3 regions of the Mesorhizobium sp. M1A.F.Ca.ET.072.01.1.1 genome follow, and region 2 is predicted to be linked to each of the others. Evidence: riboswitches for the same ligand, from Rfam matches in the RefSeq annotation. Region 2 holds a riboswitch; each other region holds the start of a gene.

Region 1 (6,436 bases), on a different contig from region 2:
CGACAATGCGTTTGTCGATCGCATTGTGCACGGCCTTGATTCCTATCCCGCTGACGGCGGCTGCCTCTGCGGGGGTGTAGATGCGAGCAAGTGTGCCCATTATTCTTCTCCTTATAAAGAATAATATAGGCCGTTTGACCCCCTCCGTAAAGGCACGCGTCTTTGGAATCACGGCGGTTAGCAAAGGCGGTGGTGAGCCGAGAGGCCTCACAAACCCTTGGGGCTCGAGATGGCAGACTCGGCGCAGTATAATTGCGCTAACTATCGAATTTGCAGTTGGCGACAAACGACACACGAGTTCGTCGCGGACTTTTAACTCTGCGAAGGCGCGTCTTCGAGCGCTTTGAAACCCTACACCCATCTGCAGGCCATCTGTATCAAGCTTTGGACCAAAACCGTTTCCATCGCTCACGAGCGTTCTCTCTGGGGGTCTCAAGTGGGGCTTGCCCATGGCCACGAATTTTTGGGCGACAGCGGTGCAGAGGCCGCATACCGCTGCCTGCTTGACGTCGCTGACCGTGTCCATGTCCGAAATTTGCCTACAAATTTCGGACGCCCTTGGGCGCGCTAGATTCGCTATGGAAAGCTGGAAGCACTCGCAAGCCCGGTGGCCACAGCGTCTGCAGCGCCAAGCTATTCCTCCGTATCCAAACCCGCATCCTCATGGCCACTAGCCAACTCTGGCATAATTTCACCAGCAAGCAGCTCATCTCTGCTCAGCAGCCCGGCATCCTCGAGCGCCTCGCAGTCCGGGAGATCGCGAAGCGTGTCGAGGCCGAACTCGAGCAGGACGCTTTTGTCGTCACATAGGTGTAGGGAGCGCCGGGCGTCGGACTGCGCGGGTTCGACGCGATCAGGCCGGTGCCGCAGATGGCCGATCAGGTCGCGACTGATTACTTCCCGAAAACCGACGACAATTCGGCGCGGGTAATCGGCTGGAAGTGCCGATGCACATCAGCATCAGCACGTCCGACCACGTCAGGTCCACGGCACGCCCGCTGCTTCCGCAGGCGCGGATGGCATCGGCATAGGCCGGCCGTGTCAGGTGCTTCCAGCCGCCGGCGACAGCGACGAGGTCATAGGGCCGTCCGCGCAGCTCTCGGATGTCGTCGATGAGAAGGTCACGGGCGAGCTCGCGGGAGAGACTGCACCGCAAGCGCGTCCCGCGCGCGCGAACTGCTCGATCAACTGATCTCAGACGACGACGAATCTCGTCCAGATTCCAAAAGCGGTGGCCGCAGCGGCGCTTTGCGGGCTCGCGTTACCACAGATCGCAGAACTGTGATCTCGCCTTGTGCCCGAGACCGCAATCTGGGCTCGCGACGAAGCATATCGCTTGCGATCATCAAAGGACGCGTCGACGCCGTCGGTTGCCTTTTCCACCGCCGCCTCACACATCGTGTTGGGGCTGAAGAGCTACCTGCAAATCCTCGCAACGGGCGCGGCCGCATCCTTGATTTTACAAATTGACACGTCTTGGTTTTTAGAAAATGCCACGTGCGATGATGGCGCCAAAAAAAAATGTCACGCGAGATGATCATGCCTGAGGTAAATGGTCCGCCAAAGTTGGGAAAGGTATACCGGTTGAATGGTGGATAGGTACGCCGGATAAAAAGGGCTTCGGGTTCCGGAAGACGAACTAATCGACGGATAGGCGCTGCTCGTGAGGGAAACTGCATGCGCATTACGGTTATGACCATCCAGGGATGTCGGATATGATCTTGAATAGTGACATTGCAGGCCAAAGAGCGGCCGAGAAGCTAGCAGAGGGCCTGAAATCGCAGGGCAAGCAGCAATACGAAGAAAGGTCGAGGGAACGCGAACGAGATGTGTCTCGTTAGGTCGCACGTTGCACCAGGGGTGCGTCGGAAGGCACTCCGCCGTGTCCTGAAGAGGTAGCCTGCACTTGAGAATAGCCACGGTGGTACCTTATTTTCGGCTGTGAAGCACACGAGACCCGCGACGTGAGACCCAGTTGCTCAATACCCAGTTGCTGGGTGAGCGTGCATGACTGCCAACGGAAGGTCTTGCACGCACCCTCGCGATCTTGAGCAATGGTCGCCATGACTTTCTTCTTGCAGGCTTTTGAGTGGCCCAGCCTGCAATCACCAGACCCCACCGACTCTAAAGAGCGTGGCAGACGGGATAGTCGAGGTTGCCCGGCACAATTACGCTCAAGGCTTGCGCCGCCCAGAGGACACGCTGAAAAGGCAGCATGGGCGCGCAAGCACGCCATTCACGAGAGGTTCGACATGAAGACTATGCAAGAAAAAGACATTCCGGCATTCGTGCAAGCAGTTGTGGAGGCCGGCTGCAACATTTGCGCGATTGGCAACTTGGGATATGTCTTTGGCGATGCTGATTTGACGCCGGCGCAACGGAGGTCCGTCGAGCCACAGCTGCGCAGGATTGCTGAGATCTACGGCGAACGCGATCATCTCATGGACGAGATAGCTGTATATCTGCGGTCGATCGGACGCCATGTCGAGGTTGAGCCGAAGACAGGTGTTTCCTGATGGCCGCGATCGATCGCGTTCCGTAGTCGCCATTTCTATTGGGTAACGAGCAGCCGTCTTCCAACCTCTGAAACAAAAAAGAGGTGACCCCCAAAGGCCGCTCTCGAGACCGCAAGTCTGAGCCGCTAACGCATTGCGATAACCAGGCTGTCCGAACTGGGCGTCGATGCCTTCCTCGACCAGGTCGCGGTAGGCGGCGATCTCATCTACCGCATGCATAGCCAAGCCAGAGAAGTTTTCGGCAGCGGAATTCTCGGTCGCTTCCCCTTTTATGACTAGAGGGTGCGGCCGATCCGGCCGCGACGATCTCGCAGGGATTGCCATATACGGCAACACGAACACCGGCGGATCAATACTCGGATAATGGCGGCCGGCTATGTAGCGATCGATCGCGCACCAACATATCAATGCAATAGCTTAGTTGCTTTCAAAGGCGGGTCTCTACGAACTGCAAGCAAGCTAAACGATTGCGTCAACTCTTCCTCGCAGAGCGAAAACTCCGCGCCCACGCGATTTCTCTGCTGGAACAGCGGCACATCCTCAGCGCCAGGACACGGCCGCCGCCGTCGGGTTTTACGAAGCCGGTGATTGCATAAGTTGCCCGCAAGATATCATTGGTATCGGGAACGCCGCCGATGCCGCATCCTGAATAGAGCGGCCGCTTGCACCTGCCAGCCCGACGACCAGATCATATCTGCAACTCCATCTACCTGGACGTGGTGCAAATCACCTCGCTGAAGCCGCAAATCGTCGCCTTCGACCAGGATAACCACATCCGTGACCGCCTGAGCTACTCGGTCGATCTCGACGCACATGGCCGATACAGTTTTTCCATCCTTCACGAAGCGAATGAGACTTTGGCCATTCCAGCCCTGGTCTACGGGGCGTGACTTGTCCCCGATGCATGCGCGAGCTCTCCGCTCGGCCGGCCGCCGGACGTCGCCACCGGCCGAAGGCGCCCGAAGGCGCCCGAAGGCGCTTGACAAAGCAGCACCGGCCCATTCAACTTGAGGCATTCACCAGGGGAGTCCCGGTAAGGGGCTGAGATACTGCTGGCTTTCGCGGCGCAGTGACCCGTTGAACCTGATCCAGTTCATACTGGCGTAGGGACGGTGCAAGCGCTTTGCGGGAGTTTACGCCCGAGGTCCTGCTGCAGCAGGTCTACAGAAGCGTCTTTTCATCCTTCCGGCACAGAACTGGGTCTCCAATGCATGAGCAAAGGAGCCTCACGATGAATGCCCTCACCCCCGCCGTGTCGACGGGACCACTGCCCGCCTCGCGGAAAATCCACAAGCCCGGCGTCCTCTACCCGCAGATCAGGGTGCCGATGCGCGAGATTTCCGTCCATCCGACGGCCGGCGAACCGCCCGTCACCGTCTACGATCCGTCCGGCCCCTACACCGATCCATCAGTCCAAACCAGCATCGAAAAAGGCCTTGCCCGGCTTCGCCACGAATGGGTCACGGCGCGTTGCGATGTCGAAGCCTATGACGGCCGCCACGTCCGGCCGGAAGACAATGGATTCGCCACCGGCGAGCGCCTGACACCGGAATTTCCGATACGCAATCGGCCGCTCAAGGCCAAGCAGGGCAAGGCGGTGACCCAACTTGCCTATGCGCGCGCCGGCATCATCACGCCAGAAATGGAGTTCGTAGCCATCCGCGAGAATCTCGGCCGCGAGGTGATGCGCGGCAAGCTGCAACGCGACGGCGAAGCCTTCGGCGCGGCGATCCCAGATTTCGTCACACCCGAATTCGTGCGCGACGAGGTGGCGCGCGGACGCGCAATCATTCCCGCCAACATCAATCATCCCGAGAGCGAACCGATGATCATCGGGCGAAATTTCCTGGTGAAGATCAACGCCAACATCGGTAACTCGGCTGTCACATCGTCGATGGCCGAAGAGGTCGAAAAGATGGTGTGGGCGATCCGCTGGGGCGCCGATACGGTGATGGACCTGTCGACCGGCCGCAACATCCACAACATCCGCGACTGGATCGTGCGCAATGCACCGGTGCCGATCGGCACGGTGCCGCTCTATCAGGCGCTCGAAAAGGTCGGCGGCATCGCCGAGGACCTCAACTGGGAGGTCTATCGCGACACGCTGATCGAGCAGGCCGAGCAAGGCGTCGACTATTTCACCATCCACGCCGGCGTGCGGCTGCACTACATACCGCTGACCGTCGACCGGGTCACGGGCATCGTCTCGCGCGGCGGCTCGATCATGGCCAAATGGTGCCTGCACCATCACCGGGAGAGCTTCCTCTACGAGCATTTCGAGGAGATCTGCGACATCGCCAGAGCCTATGACGTTTCCTTCTCGCTCGGCGACGGCCTTCGTCCCGGTTCAATCGCCGATGCGAACGACGCGGCGCAATTCGCCGAACTGGAAACACTTGGAGAACTCACCAAGATTGCCTGGGCAAAGGACTGCCAGGTGATGATCGAAGGCCCGGGCCATGTCCCCATGCACAAGATCAGGCAGAACATGGACAAGCAGCTCGCAGTGTGCGGTGAGGCGCCGTTCTACACGTTGGGGCCGCTGACGACCGACATCGCGCCGGGCTATGACCACATCACCTCAGGGATAGGTGCCGCCATGATAGGCTGGTTCGGCACCGCAATGCTTTGCTACGTCACGCCGAAAGAGCATCTCGGCCTTCCCGACCGCAACGACGTCAAGATTGGGGTGATCACTTACAAGATAGCCGCCCATGCAGCCGATCTGGCGAAGGGCCATCCGGCAGCGAAAACCAGGGATGATGCCCTTTCGCGCGCGCGCTTCGAGTTCCGCTGGGAGGACCAGTTCAACCTGTCGCTCGACCCCGAAACCGCACGGTCCTTCCACGACCAGACCTTGCCCAAGGAGGCGCACAAGCTGGCACATTTCTGTTCGATGTGCGGGCCGAAATTCTGCTCCATGCGCATTTCCCACGACATCCGTGCCGAGGCTCAGAAGGAAGGCATGGCGGCAATGGCGGCAAAATACCGGGAGGGCGGCGATCTCTACATGCCGGCGGACGAGACTGGCGTACCGGTCGTGCCGGAGGCTCCCAAACCATCATGAGGGTGCTCGTCAAAGGGGCCGGCGTTGCCGGCCTCACCGTCGCTTTCGAACTCGCCGCCCGCGGCGCGACGGTCACAGTCGCCGAGATGCGGCATGGCCTTGGCGGCAACGCGTCGTGGTTCGCCGGCGGCATGCTGGCGCCATGGTGCGAGCGCGAAAGCGCGGAGCAGCCGGTGCTGGATCTCGGACGCGACGCTGCCGACTGGTGGGATGCGGTGCTGTCGGGTCAGGTGACACGGGCCGGGACATTGGTCGTGGCCGCGCCGCGTGATGCCGGTGAGCTTGACCGGTTCGCCAGTCGCACGTCAGGGCATAGGCGCGTCGATGAAAACGAAATTGCGCTCCTGGAACCCGACCTCGCCGGCCGCTTCCGGCGTGGATTGCTCTTCCCCAACGAGGCTCACCTCGACCCACGCCAGGCGATGGCGGCACTTCATGACAACCTTGCGACCATGGGTGTCAAATTCCACTTCGGCTGCGACGCCCGGCCTGTTTCGGGTTTCGCCCGTCAGATAGACTGCATGGGAATGGCAGCGGCCGATGACAGGCTGCGCGGTGTTCGCGGCGAAATGCTGATCCTTCGCACGCCTGATGTCTCGCTGTCGCGGCCGGTCCGTTTGCTTCATCCACGCTTTCCGCTTTATGCCGTGCCGCGCACCGATCACCGTTTCATGATCGGAGCGACGATGATTGAAAGCCAGAGCGCCGGACCGGTGACGGCGCGTTCCATGATGGAGCTGCTGGGCGCCGCCCATGCCCTCCATCCGGCCTTTGGTGAGGCCGAGATCGTTGAAACCGGTGTGGGTGTCCGTCCGGCATTTCCCGACAATTTGCCACGCGTCGAAACAGACGG
Region 2 (5,830 bases):
TCGCCCGACGCACGGCGTCCTCGCCGGCCAGCCGCCCAAGATCCGCCTCCAGCCCGGCGAGCACGGTCGCCGCCATCGGTCCGGCGACGAACAGCAGCGCAAGCACGATCAGGCCGGCATTCAACACGGCCTCGGTGGTGCTGGCCGCAAGGTAGCGGCGTGGCGCTACCGGCAGATTCGTATCGCCGGCCGTGTTGGCGCCGAGTCGCGTCAGCATGGCGACCACGACGAAGGTCAGCACGATCTGCAGAAACGTTAGTGTCACGGCCCGCGCGGGATCGAAATCGAAGCGCAGCGCCTGGTAGATCGCGACCTCCAGCGTCGTCGCCGCCGGCCCGCCGCCCAGCGTCAGCACGATGGTGAAGGAGGTGATGCACAGCATGAAGACCAGCCCGGCGACCCCAGGCAGCGCCGTGCGCAGCGCCGGCCATTCGATCAGCCGGAAGGCCGACCGAGCGTCCATACCGAGCTGGCTCGCCAGCCGCCACTGGTCGGCCGGCACGGTGCCGAGCGCCTCGAGGAACAGCCGCGTGGCCAATGGCAGGTTGAAGAAGACATGCGCGACCAGGATGCCGGAAAGGCCGTAAATGCCCGGCCATTCCCCACCGCCGAACGTGCCGAGGATGCCGGCAAAATAACCGGCACGGCCGTAGAGCGCCAACACGCCGAGCGCGGCGACGATGGCCGGCAGCGCCAGCGGCACCGTGAACAACTGCAGGATCAGGCGACGTCCGGGAAAGTTCGTTTGCCTGGACAGGGCGCGGCCGACGAACACTGCCGGCAAGACCGAAAGCAATGTCGACAGCAGCGCCTGCCAAAGCGTGAAGCGGGCGACGCGGAGCAGATAGCTGTCGAAGGCCGCGGCAGCGCTGGACGGACCGCTCGCGCCTTCGAGGATCAGGCCGGCGAAGGCGCCGCCGATGAGCAAAGTGATGGCGACAAGGGCGATGATGCCGGCGGTGATGCGAGGGTCAGGGCGCGGCGTGGATTGCACGCTGCACCACGTTGGCTCGAGCTAGCGAACGCCACGTTCCGTCGCACCCCCCTCTGTCCTGCCGGACATCTCCCTCTCTAGGAGGGAGATTGGCAGCTTTGCCGCTCTTCCTACACCGTCGGCGGCTAGCGAAATCACCGATGACCGCGAATTTCCCCCTTTGCGGGGGAGATGGCCGGCCGGACAGAGGGGGGTGCTCAAGCGCCATCCTGCGTCCTACTTGCTCATCGCCGCCAGCCATTCATCCACCCAGGCCTTGCGGTTGGCCGCCACCTCGTCCGGGCTGAACAGCAGGGTTTTGGTCGGCTTCACCAGCTTTTCGAAGGCCGGGTTGAGCGGCTTGTCGGTCTTGCCGGCCGGGAACATCCAGTTGGTCTCCGGGATGACGTTCTGGAACTTGGGCCCGGTCATGAAGGCTATGAATTTTTCCGCCAGCGGGTTCTTCGCGCCGGTTTTGGTGATGCCGGCGACCTCGATCTGCAGATATTCGCCCTCCTCGAAGGACGCCGCCTGATAGCGCTCGGTGTTCTCGGCCACCATGTGGTAGGCCGGCGAGGTGGTATAGGAGAGAACCATCGGCGCCTCGCCCTTGGTGAACAGACCATAGGCCTCGCTCCAGCCCGGCGTCACGGTCAGCACCTTCGGCTTCAGCTTGGCCCAGGCTTCCGGCGCCTTGTCGCCATAGACCGACTTGACCCACAGCAGCAGCCCGAGGCCCGGCGTCGAAGTGCGCGGATCCTGGATGATGATCTTGTCGGGGCCGGCGCCCTCGACCAGTTCCTTCAAGCTCTTCGGCGGGGTCTTCAGCTTTTCGGTGTCGTAGACGACGGCGAAATAGCCGTAGTCGAAAGGCACGAAAGTGTCGTCTTTCCAGCCGCCGGGCACATTCAAATCGGCCACCGCGCCATGCCGCGCGAATAGGCCGCTCGCCTTGGCATCCGCGGTCAGGTTGGTATCGAGGCCGAGCACGACATCGGCCTTGGTGCCGGCGCCCTCCAGCTTGACGCGGTTGAGCAGTGCCACGCCGTCGGCAACCGAGACGAATTCAAGATCGCAGCCGCATTCGGCCTCGAATTCCTTCCTCACCGCGGGCCCGAGACCCCAGTCGGCGGTGAAGCTTTCGTAGGTGTAGATGGTAAGCTTGTCTTTAGCCTCGGCAGATCCGCCTGCCAAAAGCGAAACAAGGCCGACTGCAAGAACAAGGTTGGACAATAGCGAGCGCATCGGCGCCTCCTTCGTTCGCGTTAAAGGAATTGAGGCGTCGGATGGTCCGAAACGTCTAATCCCTCCGCCGGTACAAACCGGATCAGGTTCAGCGGGTTGGCTTTGTGCCTCTCAGCCGGTTCGCAAAATCAGCGTCCGGCACCCCGTTAGAGCATTTCGAGACATAGGCCCGGCCGATGCGGCGCGCAAGCGGAAGTTTCCTGGGCATCCATCAGGGTTCACCGCGGTAGCGAAGTGCGATTCCGTTTGGACGCGCCCGCTTCCGTTTCGTTGGTCGGGCTGGTAAGGGCGACGGCCATGGGCACATTCACCATCCTGCTTGGCGGCGATATCGTCCGCACGCCTCGGCTCGATCGCCAGATCGAAGGCTCCCGCATTATCGCCGCCGATGCCGGTATCGGCCATGCCGATATGCTTGGCCTGCTGCCGGAGCTCTGGGTCGGAGATTTCGACTCGGTGCCGGCGAGCCTGCCGGAGAATCTGGCCGCCGTGCCGCGCAAGATTTTCCCGACCGAGAAGGACATGACCGACGGCGAACTCGCCATTGCCGAGGCGCTGGCGCGCGGCGCCACCAGCCTGGTGCTGGCCGGCGCCTTCGGCGGCAAGCGCGCCGATCATGCCTTTCTGCATTTGGCTCTGAGCGTGCGGCTGGCCGAGGCAGGCATGACCGTCCTGCTGACCAGCGGCGCGCAGGAAGGCGTGCCCATCCTGCCGGGCAAAGCCGGCTTCGACTACGCCGAGGGCACGCTGTTCTCGGTGCTCGGCTTCTCCGACCTCGCCGGCCTGACGGTCTCAGGCGCCAAATGGCCGCTGGACGGTGTCGAGGTGGCGTTCGGCTCCTCGCTTACCATATCAAATGAGGTTAAGGGCCGGCTCCATATCGCGCTCGAGCGTGGCCGGGCGCTGCTGCTCGCCCACCCCTATCCTCTTCCCGAAAGCTGACATGGCCCCGCCTCTTCTCAATCTGGATCGCATAAAACTGACTTTTGGCGGCACGCCGCTGCTCGACGGCGCGGTACTGAGCGCCTCCGCCGGCGAGAAGATCGCGCTTGTCGGCCGCAACGGTTCGGGCAAGTCGACGCTGCTCAAGATCGTCGCGGGGCTGATCGAACCGCAGGACGGCGACGTATTCCGCCAGCCATCGGCAACGGTGCGCTACCTGCCGCAAATGCCCGATATGGATGGCTTCGCCAGCGTGCGCGCCTATGTCGAAGCCGGCCTCGGGCCGGCCGACGACCCGCATCGCGCCACCTATCTGATGGAGCATCTCGGCCTGACCGGCGAGGAGCGGCCGAACGACCTTTCCGGCGGCGAGGCGCGCCGCGCAGCACTCGCTCGCGTCATGGCGCCGGAGCCCGATATCCTGCTCCTCGACGAGCCGACCAACCATCTCGACCTGTCGGTCATCGAATGGCTGGAAGAAGAGCTTGCCCGCACCTCGTCGGCCGTGATCCTGATCTCGCACGACCGCCGCTTTCTCGAGCGCGTCTCGCGCGCCACCGTCTGGCTCGACCGCGGCCAGACGCGCCGGCTGGACAAGGGGTTCGCGCATTTCGAGGAATGGCGCGACCAGGTGCTTGAAGAGGAGGAGCGCGAACAGCACAAGCTCGGCCGCCAGATCGTGCGCGAGGAGCATTGGCTGCGCTATGGCGTGACCGCCAGGCGCAAGCGCAACATGCGCCGGCTCGGCGAGCTGCAGGCCATGCGCCAGCGTTTTCGCAGCCATCGCGGCGCCGACGGTTCGGCGACGATGGTGGCAAGCGACGCCGCTGAATCCGGCAAGCTGGTGATCGAAGCCAAAGGCATCGAGAAGAGTTTTGGCGACCTCACCGTGGTCAAGGGCTTTTCGACCCGTATCCAGCGCGGCGACCGTGTCGGCGTTGTCGGGCCGAACGGCGTCGGCAAGACGACGCTTCTCAAGATGCTGACCGGCGAGCTGCCGCCGGATGCCGGGACTGTGCGGCTTGGCGTCAATCTGGAAATCGCAACGCTCGACCAGAAGCGCGAGGCCGTCGACCCGCAGGAGACGCTGGCGAATTACCTGACCGACGGGCGCGGCGAGAACCTTGTCGTCAATGGCGAGCAGCGCCACGTCGTCTCCTATATGAAGGATTTTCTTTTCAAGCCGGAGCAGGCGCGCACGCCGGTGCGCGAGCTTTCGGGCGGCGAGCGGGCGCGACTGCTGCTGGCCCGGGTGCTGGCACGGCCGGCGAACCTTTTGGTGCTCGACGAGCCGACCAACGACCTCGACATGGAGACGCTGGAGCTGCTGCAGGAACTGGTCGCCGGCTTTGCCGGAACGGTCGTCCTGGTCAGCCACGATCGCGATTTCCTCGACCGCACAGTCACCAGCGTGATCGCGCCCAACGGCGCCGGACGCTGGCTCGAATATGCCGGCGGCTATTCCGACATGCTGGCGCAACGCGGCGGCTCGAAGCTGGAGGAGCGCAAGGCAAGGCCGAAGGCTGAAGCGAACGAAGCGACGGCCAGGGCCGAACAGACCAGCGCTAAAAGCCCGGCCAAGAAGCTCTCCTTCAAGCAGAAGTTCGCGCTGGAATCCCTGCCGAAGAAGATCGAGGCGGTGAGCGCGTCCATCTCAAGGCTGGAGAACAATATCGCCGACCCGTCCTTCTACGAGCGCGATCCCGCATCGTTCCAGAAGACCATCGCCGCGCTCGACAAGGAGCGCACCACGCTGGCCTCACTTGAGGAAGAGTGGCTGGAGTTGGAGATGCTGCGCGAGGAGATGGAAGGCTAGCCGCTATCGGCAAGCCTCAGAGGCAGGCCTCGCAGATCGCAGCGATATGGCGTCTGTCGGTGCCGCAGCAGCCGCCGAGCACGGCTATCTGGCCGAAGCGGTCGCGCATCGCGCGATAGCGCCGGCCGAGGTCGACAGGATCGCCTGGATCGAGTTCGGTCGCCGCATCCAGCTCGGCATGGCTTTTGGTGGAGGCGTTGGCCCGCACGCCGCGAATGCGCCTGATCCAGCGTCCGTCGCCGGCGAGGACGGCGTCGAAATGGCTTGGATGCGCGCAGTTGATCATGAAATATGCGGGGGCGCCGTCCGTTTCGTCGTCAACGGTCTCGATGGCGTCTCTCAGGCTCTCCCCCGAAGGCAGGCGTCCGTCCGTCTCGACGGTAAACGAAATCACCGACGGGAGCCCCACCGCCATCGCGGCACAGGCTATTCCGGCAGCCTCCTGCGCATAGGTCATCGTAATGGCGCTGACCATATCGGCGCTGGCATCGCGGAATGCCTTGACCTGATCGCCGTGATAGATCTCGGCCTCGGCGGGCGACATGACTGTGTCAACGTGGTAGCCGTCGCCACGGGGTCCGACCACCCCATTGACCAGCACGGTCATGCCACGCGCAACATAGGGCGCAGCCAGCGCCCGCGCCCATGACACTGCCTGCATGTCTATGCCCGACAATGCGACTTTCGAATAGCCGAGCTTTTCGCCCCAGTCCGGATTGGCGCGCCACGTCGGAGTATCGAGCACGAAGCCGACGCCGTGTTTGTCGGCGATGTCGAGATATTGGCGGAAATAGCGGGCCAACGTCGTCCGCCCCTCCTCCTCGCCAAGAAGCGGAAAGGCGGCGAAGGAGGGC
Region 3 (6,436 bases), on a different contig from region 2:
GCTGCCTGCCGCGCCATGGCCGGCGCGAGTAGGAAGCCGTGGCGGTAGAGGCCGTTGATGCGAATATTCCTCCCGTCGCGCTCGACGCGAGGCAAGTTGTCGGTGAATGCGGGACGCACGCCGACGCCGGTTTCGACCAGCTCGGCTTCGCCGAAGGCCGGATGCAACGCATAGGCGGCGCCGAGCAGCTCCATGGTCGAGCGCGCGGTGATCGGACCTTTGGCATCGCATTCGACCATCGTCGCGCCGACCATGAACAGGTTTTCCGCGCGGGGCACGACATAGACGGAGACGCGCGGATGCAGCAGCCGCACCGGGCGGGCCAGCGAGATCTCGTGCGTTCGCAGGATCAGCATCTCGCCGCGCACGCCGCGCAGTTCCGGTCGCCTGTCACCGCTGCCGGTGCAGTCCACCTCGATATCCTGAGATGCCGGCGCCGAGTTGCGGCCGAACTCGACGCGCGCGCCCATCCCGCGCAGCTTGTCGCGCAGGGAAAGCAGCGCCTTGCGCGGGTCGAGATGCGCTTCCTCAGCGAAGAACAGCCCGCGCCCGAACCGGCCCTCGAGCGCCGGCTCGAGTGCCGCGATTTGGCTGGCGTCCAAATGCCTGAAGCCGGATGTGCGGCGGCCGAAGCGGTCGAGTTCGCCGGCATCGCGGGCAGACGCCAGCACCAGCGTGCCGCGGCGCGCGACATGGCCGGGCAAGGCGGCGTCCCACCAGTCGGCTGCGCCGCGTCCGAGCGTCAGCACGGTCTCTTCGGCGTTCTCGCGCTCGCACCAGGGCGCGAGCATGCCGCCAGCCTGCCAGGAGGCATTGCCGGCGATCTCTAGCCGTTTCTCGACCACGGTCACATCGGCGCCGCGCGTTGCCAGCTCGTGCGCGAGCGTCAATCCGGCAACGCCAGCGCCGCGAATGAGCACCTTCATGGCGTGTCCGTGCGCTCGGGGGTGCTGTCGAGCGGCATATAGAGATCGCCGCCGTCGCGGTACTTCGCAGCCATGGCCGCGAGCCCTTCCTTCTGCGCTTCCGCGCGGATGTCGTGCGAGATCCGCATCGAGCAGAATTTGGGACCGCACATGGAGCAGAAATGCGCCACCTTGTGCGCCTCCTTCGGCAGGGTTTCGTCGTGGAAGGCGCGCGCCGTCTCCGGATCGAGCGACAGGTTGAACTGGTCCTCCCACCGGAACTCGAAGCGCGCCCTCGACAGCGCGTCGTCCCTGACCTGGGCGGCCGGATGGCCCTTGGCGAGGTCGGCGGCATGAGCGGCGATCTTGTAGGTGATGACGCCAGTCTTGACGTCGTCGCGGTCGGGCAGGCCGAGATGCTCCTTCGGCGTGACGTAGCAGAGCATCGACGTTCCGAACCAGCCGATCATCGCCGCGCCGATGCCCGATGTGATGTGGTCATAGCCCGGCGCGATGTCGGTGGTGAGCGGCCCGAGCGTGTAGAACGGCGCTTCGCCACAGACCGCGAGCTGCTTGTCCATGTTTTGCTTGATCTTGTGCATCGGCACGTGGCCGGGGCCCTCGATCATCACCTGGCAGTCCTTGGACCAGGCGATCTTGGTGAGCTCTCCGAGCGTTTCCAGCTCGGCGAACTGGGCCGCGTCATTGGCATCGGCGATCGAGCCGGGGCGAAGGCCGTCGCCGAGCGAGAACGCCACGTCATAGGACCGGGCGATGTCGCAGATCTCCTCGAAATGCTCGTAGAGAAAACTCTCCTTGTGGTGATGCAAGCACCATTTGGCCATGATCGAGCCGCCGCGCGACACGATGCCGGTGACGCGGTCGACGGTGAGCGGGATATAGGGCAGGCGTACGCCGGCATGGATCGTGAAATAGTCCACGCCCTGCTCGGCCTGCTCGATGAGGGTGTCGCGGAACACCTCCCAGGTCAGTTCTTCGGCGACGCCGCCGACCTTCTCAAGCGCTTGGTAGATCGGCACCGTACCGATCGGCACCGGCGAATTGCGCACCATCCATTCGCGGATGTTGTGGATGTTGCGCCCGGTCGAGAGGTCCATCACCGTGTCGGCGCCCCAGCGGATCGCCCACACCATCTTCTCGACCTCCTCGGCCATCGAGGAGGTGACGGCGGAGTTGCCGATATTGGCGTTGATCTTGACCAGGAAATTGCGGCCGATGATCATCGGCTCGCTTTCCGGGTGGTTGATGTTGGACGGGATGATGGCGCGGCCGCGCGCCACCTCGTCGCGCACGAATTCCGGCGTGACGAAGTCAGGGATCGCGGCGCCGAAGCTTTCGCCATCGCGTTGAAGTTTCGAACGCAACTGCTCACGGCCGAGGTTCTCGCGGATGGCGACGAACTCCATCTCAGGCGTGATCATGCCGGCGCGCGCATAGGCGAGCTGGGTGACGGCGCGGCCGCCGGCCGCGCGCAACGGTCTGTTGCGAACCGGGAATTCCGGCGTCAGGCGATCGGCTGAGACGAAGCCGTTGTCTTCCGGCTTGATCGTGCGGCCCTCGTAGCGCCCCACATCTCCGCGCGCCTCGATCCATGCCTCGCGCAGCCGTGGCAAGCCACGCTCGATGTCGGTTTTCACCGTGGCGTCCGTGTAGGGACCGGACGAGTCGTAGACAGTGACCGGCGGCTCGCCGGCGCTCGAGTGGACCGAGATCTCGCGCATCGGCACCCGCAGCTCCGGGTGAAGCTGACCGGGTTTGTGGACCTTCTTCGAAGCGGGCAATTCGCCGACGGTGACGGTCGGGGTGTGGGCATTCATGAGTGAGCCTCCTTGCTCGAGTGCAACGGAGACCCAGTCCACGCGATGAGGAGGAAGTGACGCTTCGCTTAGGATGCGGGCACTGCCCGAATGCCGAAGCCGGATTGCCGACCCGCGAAGCCTCGCACCGTCCCTACGCCAGTATGAACTGGATCAGGTTCAACGGGTCACTGCGCGCGATAGCAGTATCTCAGCCCCTTGCCGGGACTCCCCTGGTGAGGGGCGCAGGTTGGACGATGCGACGCTATCCTGTCAACTCGATTTCATGACTTCTCCAGCCTCGAACAAGGGCGACGAGAAGCAGCGCAAGCACGCAGCTTTGATCGAGCATCTGACTTACATCGACGCCCATTGAGCCACGATCTTGCGCGCTGGAACTGGCAGCCGGACCCACTTGTCATCCGCCAAGGAAACGCTTTTGCGATCCCTTGTGGCGGCGGGTTGAAGAACGCATTTTTCGCCTCGAAGAGCATCTGTTCGGCGTCTACGGACGCTGGTTCGATTTGTTCAGGACCGGATTATTGTGCAGCCGTAAGGGTCGAGTTGCAGCGTTCCCACGACGGCTGCAAGGGCCTTGCCGGGAGCCTGTTCGCGAATGCTGTGGTTGTTCTCGTCCGCGTCCCGCTCAACGCCGACAGGATCAGCGTACCGCCATTGCGACCTTTGGCGACTATCTGTTCGGGCCAATGCGCGATGCATTGAAGCGTTATGTCATGTGGGACCCGCTGCCGATTGCACCCGATTGGGCAGACGATTCCTGGGCGCGTGGCGCCGCGGCGCTTGCGACCCAAAGGCTCTTCGACTTCGAAAGCAGCCCCGGAGAAATCGCCGGCACCGGGCTGCAACGATCAACGGTCAAGTAGCTACAGGACCAAAGCGGCGTCCTCGTCCCGATTTCGGGCCTTCGTCTCCGTCTCTGCGCGCCTTTCCGTAGCCAACTGTTTGGAAAAGCGATGCTTGGCCGATGGATGAGGTTCGTGCAAAGGACGCCGGCCGAATGGAAGAAGACCGGCGCGAAGGTGCCGGTCTTGATGTCGTAACGAGCAGAGGAGGTCTGCGACCTCCGGTCTCGGATTGCCTGAGCAGTCAAGCGGCCTTCTTCAAAGCCTTTTCGAAGGCATCCTTGATCGGCTTGGATACGTCTTCGGTGGCTCTCAACATCACCGCCTGCAGGGTCTTGGCCTGCTCGACGGAAGTGTCGATCTGTTTGTTCACGAAAGCGGCCTGCAACTCGAAGAACTCGGATGGCGACTTCACGGCAACCAGTGCTTCGAGGTGAGCGAAGCCGGCTTCGGCATTGGCTCGCAGAGCTGCGATCGTCTTCAGCGACACCTCGTTGCGGGTGGTCTTGGCCACCTCAAGGGTCGACTCAAGAGCCTTTTGAGTCGTCTCGGCGTTCGATTCCAATTTGGAAAATGCTTCCTTCGCCTGCTCAACGCCCTGTTCGGCGACAGCGCGAACCTGCTCGGTAACCCGGTACGGCTCGTAAGTAGCGGATTCCGCGTTGTCGATCGTTTCGGTCTTGCCGGGGATCTTGGACATTTTCCATCCTTTTCCAGAGAGTGGCATTACACAAAGCCCCCCTGTTTCATCTACGAAATCGACACAACGGATTTATGAAGGGGCGAATTGTCGCTCGAGGGCACCACTGCGGCGGCCGGCGCGCTGCCGGCAGCGATCGGTGCAGGTCGTAGCGGCTGCCGTCATTCGGCAGGTCCGCCGGGCGCGAGATTGTGCATCACCGTCTTCGACCAAAAATCAGTCATTCGGTTGATGGCGCAGGAGCGGCCTCTTCGCAGTCCATCGCTGCCATTCGACCCTGGCGCGACCTTCTCAGTTATCCTTGGACAGCCAAGACCCCGTCACTCCTCATGCCAAAACGGCCAAGGCGTCCGCGAAGAAACGGTCGCCACCGAAATTGCCTGACTTCAGGGCAAGCAGCAGCTCGCCGTGCGGGCTGCCGAGTGCGCGCAGCGCGGGGACACCCGCGGCGATTTCGGGGCCCAACTCGAAGGCGGGAATGGCAAGCTGGTCCACGACGGCGCCGGACGTCTCGCCGCCTGCCACGACCAACCTGCGCACGCCGAGTTCGACCAGACCTTCGGCGATCGTCGCCAGCGACTGCTCGATCACATGACCGGCAGCGTCACGTCCATGCCGCGCCTGCAGCGCCGAAACCACCTCGGGCGATCCACTGCTGGCGATGAGCACGGGGCCATCGGCCAAGCGGGCGGCCGCCCATGCGAGCGCACGGTGCGTCTCCGCCGCTCCGCTCATCAACCTTTCCGGATCGAGCCTCAGCACCGGCATCGTCTCTTCGGCGCGGGCAATCTGCGTCAGGGTCGCCCGCGAACAGCTGCCGGCCAAGCACGCCGCGGGCCCCTTGGCTGGCCGATCCCGCAGCACCGTCCGTTGATGGCGCTGCGCGGTGCCGGCGGCGACCAGGCCGCGGGCGAGACCCAATCCCAGGCCGGACGCTCCGACCGACAGGCGTTGTGCCAAGGCTGCGGCGCCGATCGCTTCAAGATCGCTCTCGAAGACGGCGTCGACGATCGCCGCTCCGGCCCCATCCTGGGAAATCGCCGCGTTGCGCGCGAGGATCGCGTCCGCGCCGCGCGCGACCGTCGCGAGGTCGATCGACCCGACCGCTGCCATGCTCTGCCGGGCGAGTACGCGCACCAGATTGGCATCGCGCATGGGATTGAGCGGGTGATCCTTGAGCGGACTCTCGTTGAGCGGCACCGCGCCGACGAAAAGATTCCCCTGGTAGACGGTTCGGCCGGTTTCCGGAAAGGCCGGCGTCACCAAAACCGATTTCTCGTTCACGTCGTGACGCAAGGCGTCCAGCACCGGGCCGATATTGCCAGCATCGGTGGAATCGAAGGTCGAGCAGATCTTGTACATCACATGCGCTGCCCCGCGGGCGCGCAGCCATTGGTCGGCCGCGCGGGCGCGCTCCACCGCCTGCGCTGCCGCAACCGAACGGATCTTGAGCGAGACGACAACCGCGTCGACCTCGGGAAGATCGAGACCTGCGGCCGGAACGCCGATGGTTTGAACCGTGCGCAGGCCTTCCTTGGCGAGCGTGTTGGCCAGGTCGGACGCGCCTGTGTAGTCGTCCGCAATTGCGCCGAGGGCGAGGCTCATGGCGAAACTCCGATGCCAGCCTGGGGAAGGGGCTCGCCGGCAAAGGGGGCGAACCAGCCGAGCCCCTCAAGTGTCGTGCCGCTGGGCCGATATTCGCAACCGACGAAACCATCATAGCCCAGCCGGTCCAGTTCCGCGAAGATGAACCGGTCGTTGAGCTCTTCCGAAGTCGGCTCATGGCGGGAGGGCACGCTTGCTATCTGGACATGGCCAATGATCGGCAGCAGCCGGCGCAACGCCATGACGACATCGCCATGCAGGATCTGGCGGTGGTAGACATCGAACTGCAGCTTGAGGTTGGGCAGCGCCAGTTCGCCGATGAGCTGTTCGGCAAAGTCGAAGTCATTGAGGAAATAGCCGGCCATGTCGCGACCATTGATCGGTTCGATCACCAGGTCGATGCCGCGATCGGCAAGCTTGCCGGCGGTCCAGAGGATCGCTTTGCGATAGGCATCCATGGCCGCCCTGTCCCCGCGAGCGGCGAGCCCCGACATCAAATGCAGGCGCTTCACGCCCGTGGCCTCCGCGTAGGGAAGGGCAGATGCC

What was found. Region 2 has a riboswitch for thiamine pyrophosphate ahead of thiB (thiamine ABC transporter substrate binding subunit). Riboswitches for the same ligand answer to the same signal wherever they lie in the genome.
Region 1: linked by a shared signal. The riboswitch ahead of thiC (phosphomethylpyrimidine synthase ThiC) and the one ahead of thiB (thiamine ABC transporter substrate binding subunit) in region 2 are both predicted to bind thiamine pyrophosphate.
Region 3: linked by a shared signal. The riboswitch ahead of thiC (phosphomethylpyrimidine synthase ThiC) and the one ahead of thiB (thiamine ABC transporter substrate binding subunit) in region 2 are both predicted to bind thiamine pyrophosphate.

Annotation. Positions count from the first base shown of each region.
Region 1 is NZ_RZSF01000338.1:333-6,768, reverse strand. Features, by position in the region: partial or broken gene EOA32_RS30855 (DUF433 domain-containing protein) at 1-100, opposite strand, end outside; partial or broken gene EOA32_RS40225 (SMC-Scp complex subunit ScpB) at 634-1,156, opposite strand; gene EOA32_RS40835 (hypothetical protein) at 2,055-2,516, shown strand; gene EOA32_RS30840 (hypothetical protein) at 3,179-3,406, shown strand; TPP riboswitch at 3,528-3,644, shown strand; gene thiC (phosphomethylpyrimidine synthase ThiC) at 3,748-5,583, shown strand; gene thiO (glycine oxidase ThiO) at 5,580-6,436, shown strand, end outside.
Region 2 is NZ_RZSF01000095.1:14,106-19,935, reverse strand. Features, by position in the region: partial or broken gene EOA32_RS15540 (ABC transporter permease subunit) at 1-994, opposite strand, end outside; gene thiB (thiamine ABC transporter substrate binding subunit) at 1,211-2,218, opposite strand; TPP riboswitch at 2,261-2,374, opposite strand; gene EOA32_RS15525 (thiamine diphosphokinase) at 2,516-3,160, shown strand; gene EOA32_RS15520 (ABC-F family ATP-binding cassette domain-containing protein) at 3,162-4,976, shown strand; gene EOA32_RS15515 (homocysteine S-methyltransferase family protein) at 4,993-5,830, opposite strand, start outside.
Region 3 is NZ_RZSF01000117.1:702-7,137, forward strand. Features, by position in the region: gene thiO (glycine oxidase ThiO) at 1-926, opposite strand, end outside; gene thiC (phosphomethylpyrimidine synthase ThiC) at 923-2,743, opposite strand; TPP riboswitch at 2,856-2,967, opposite strand; gene EOA32_RS39275 (hypothetical protein) at 3,430-3,606, shown strand; gene EOA32_RS17575 (phasin) at 3,830-4,285, opposite strand; gene otnK (3-oxo-tetronate kinase) at 4,613-5,890, opposite strand; gene otnI (2-oxo-tetronate isomerase) at 5,887-6,436, opposite strand, start outside.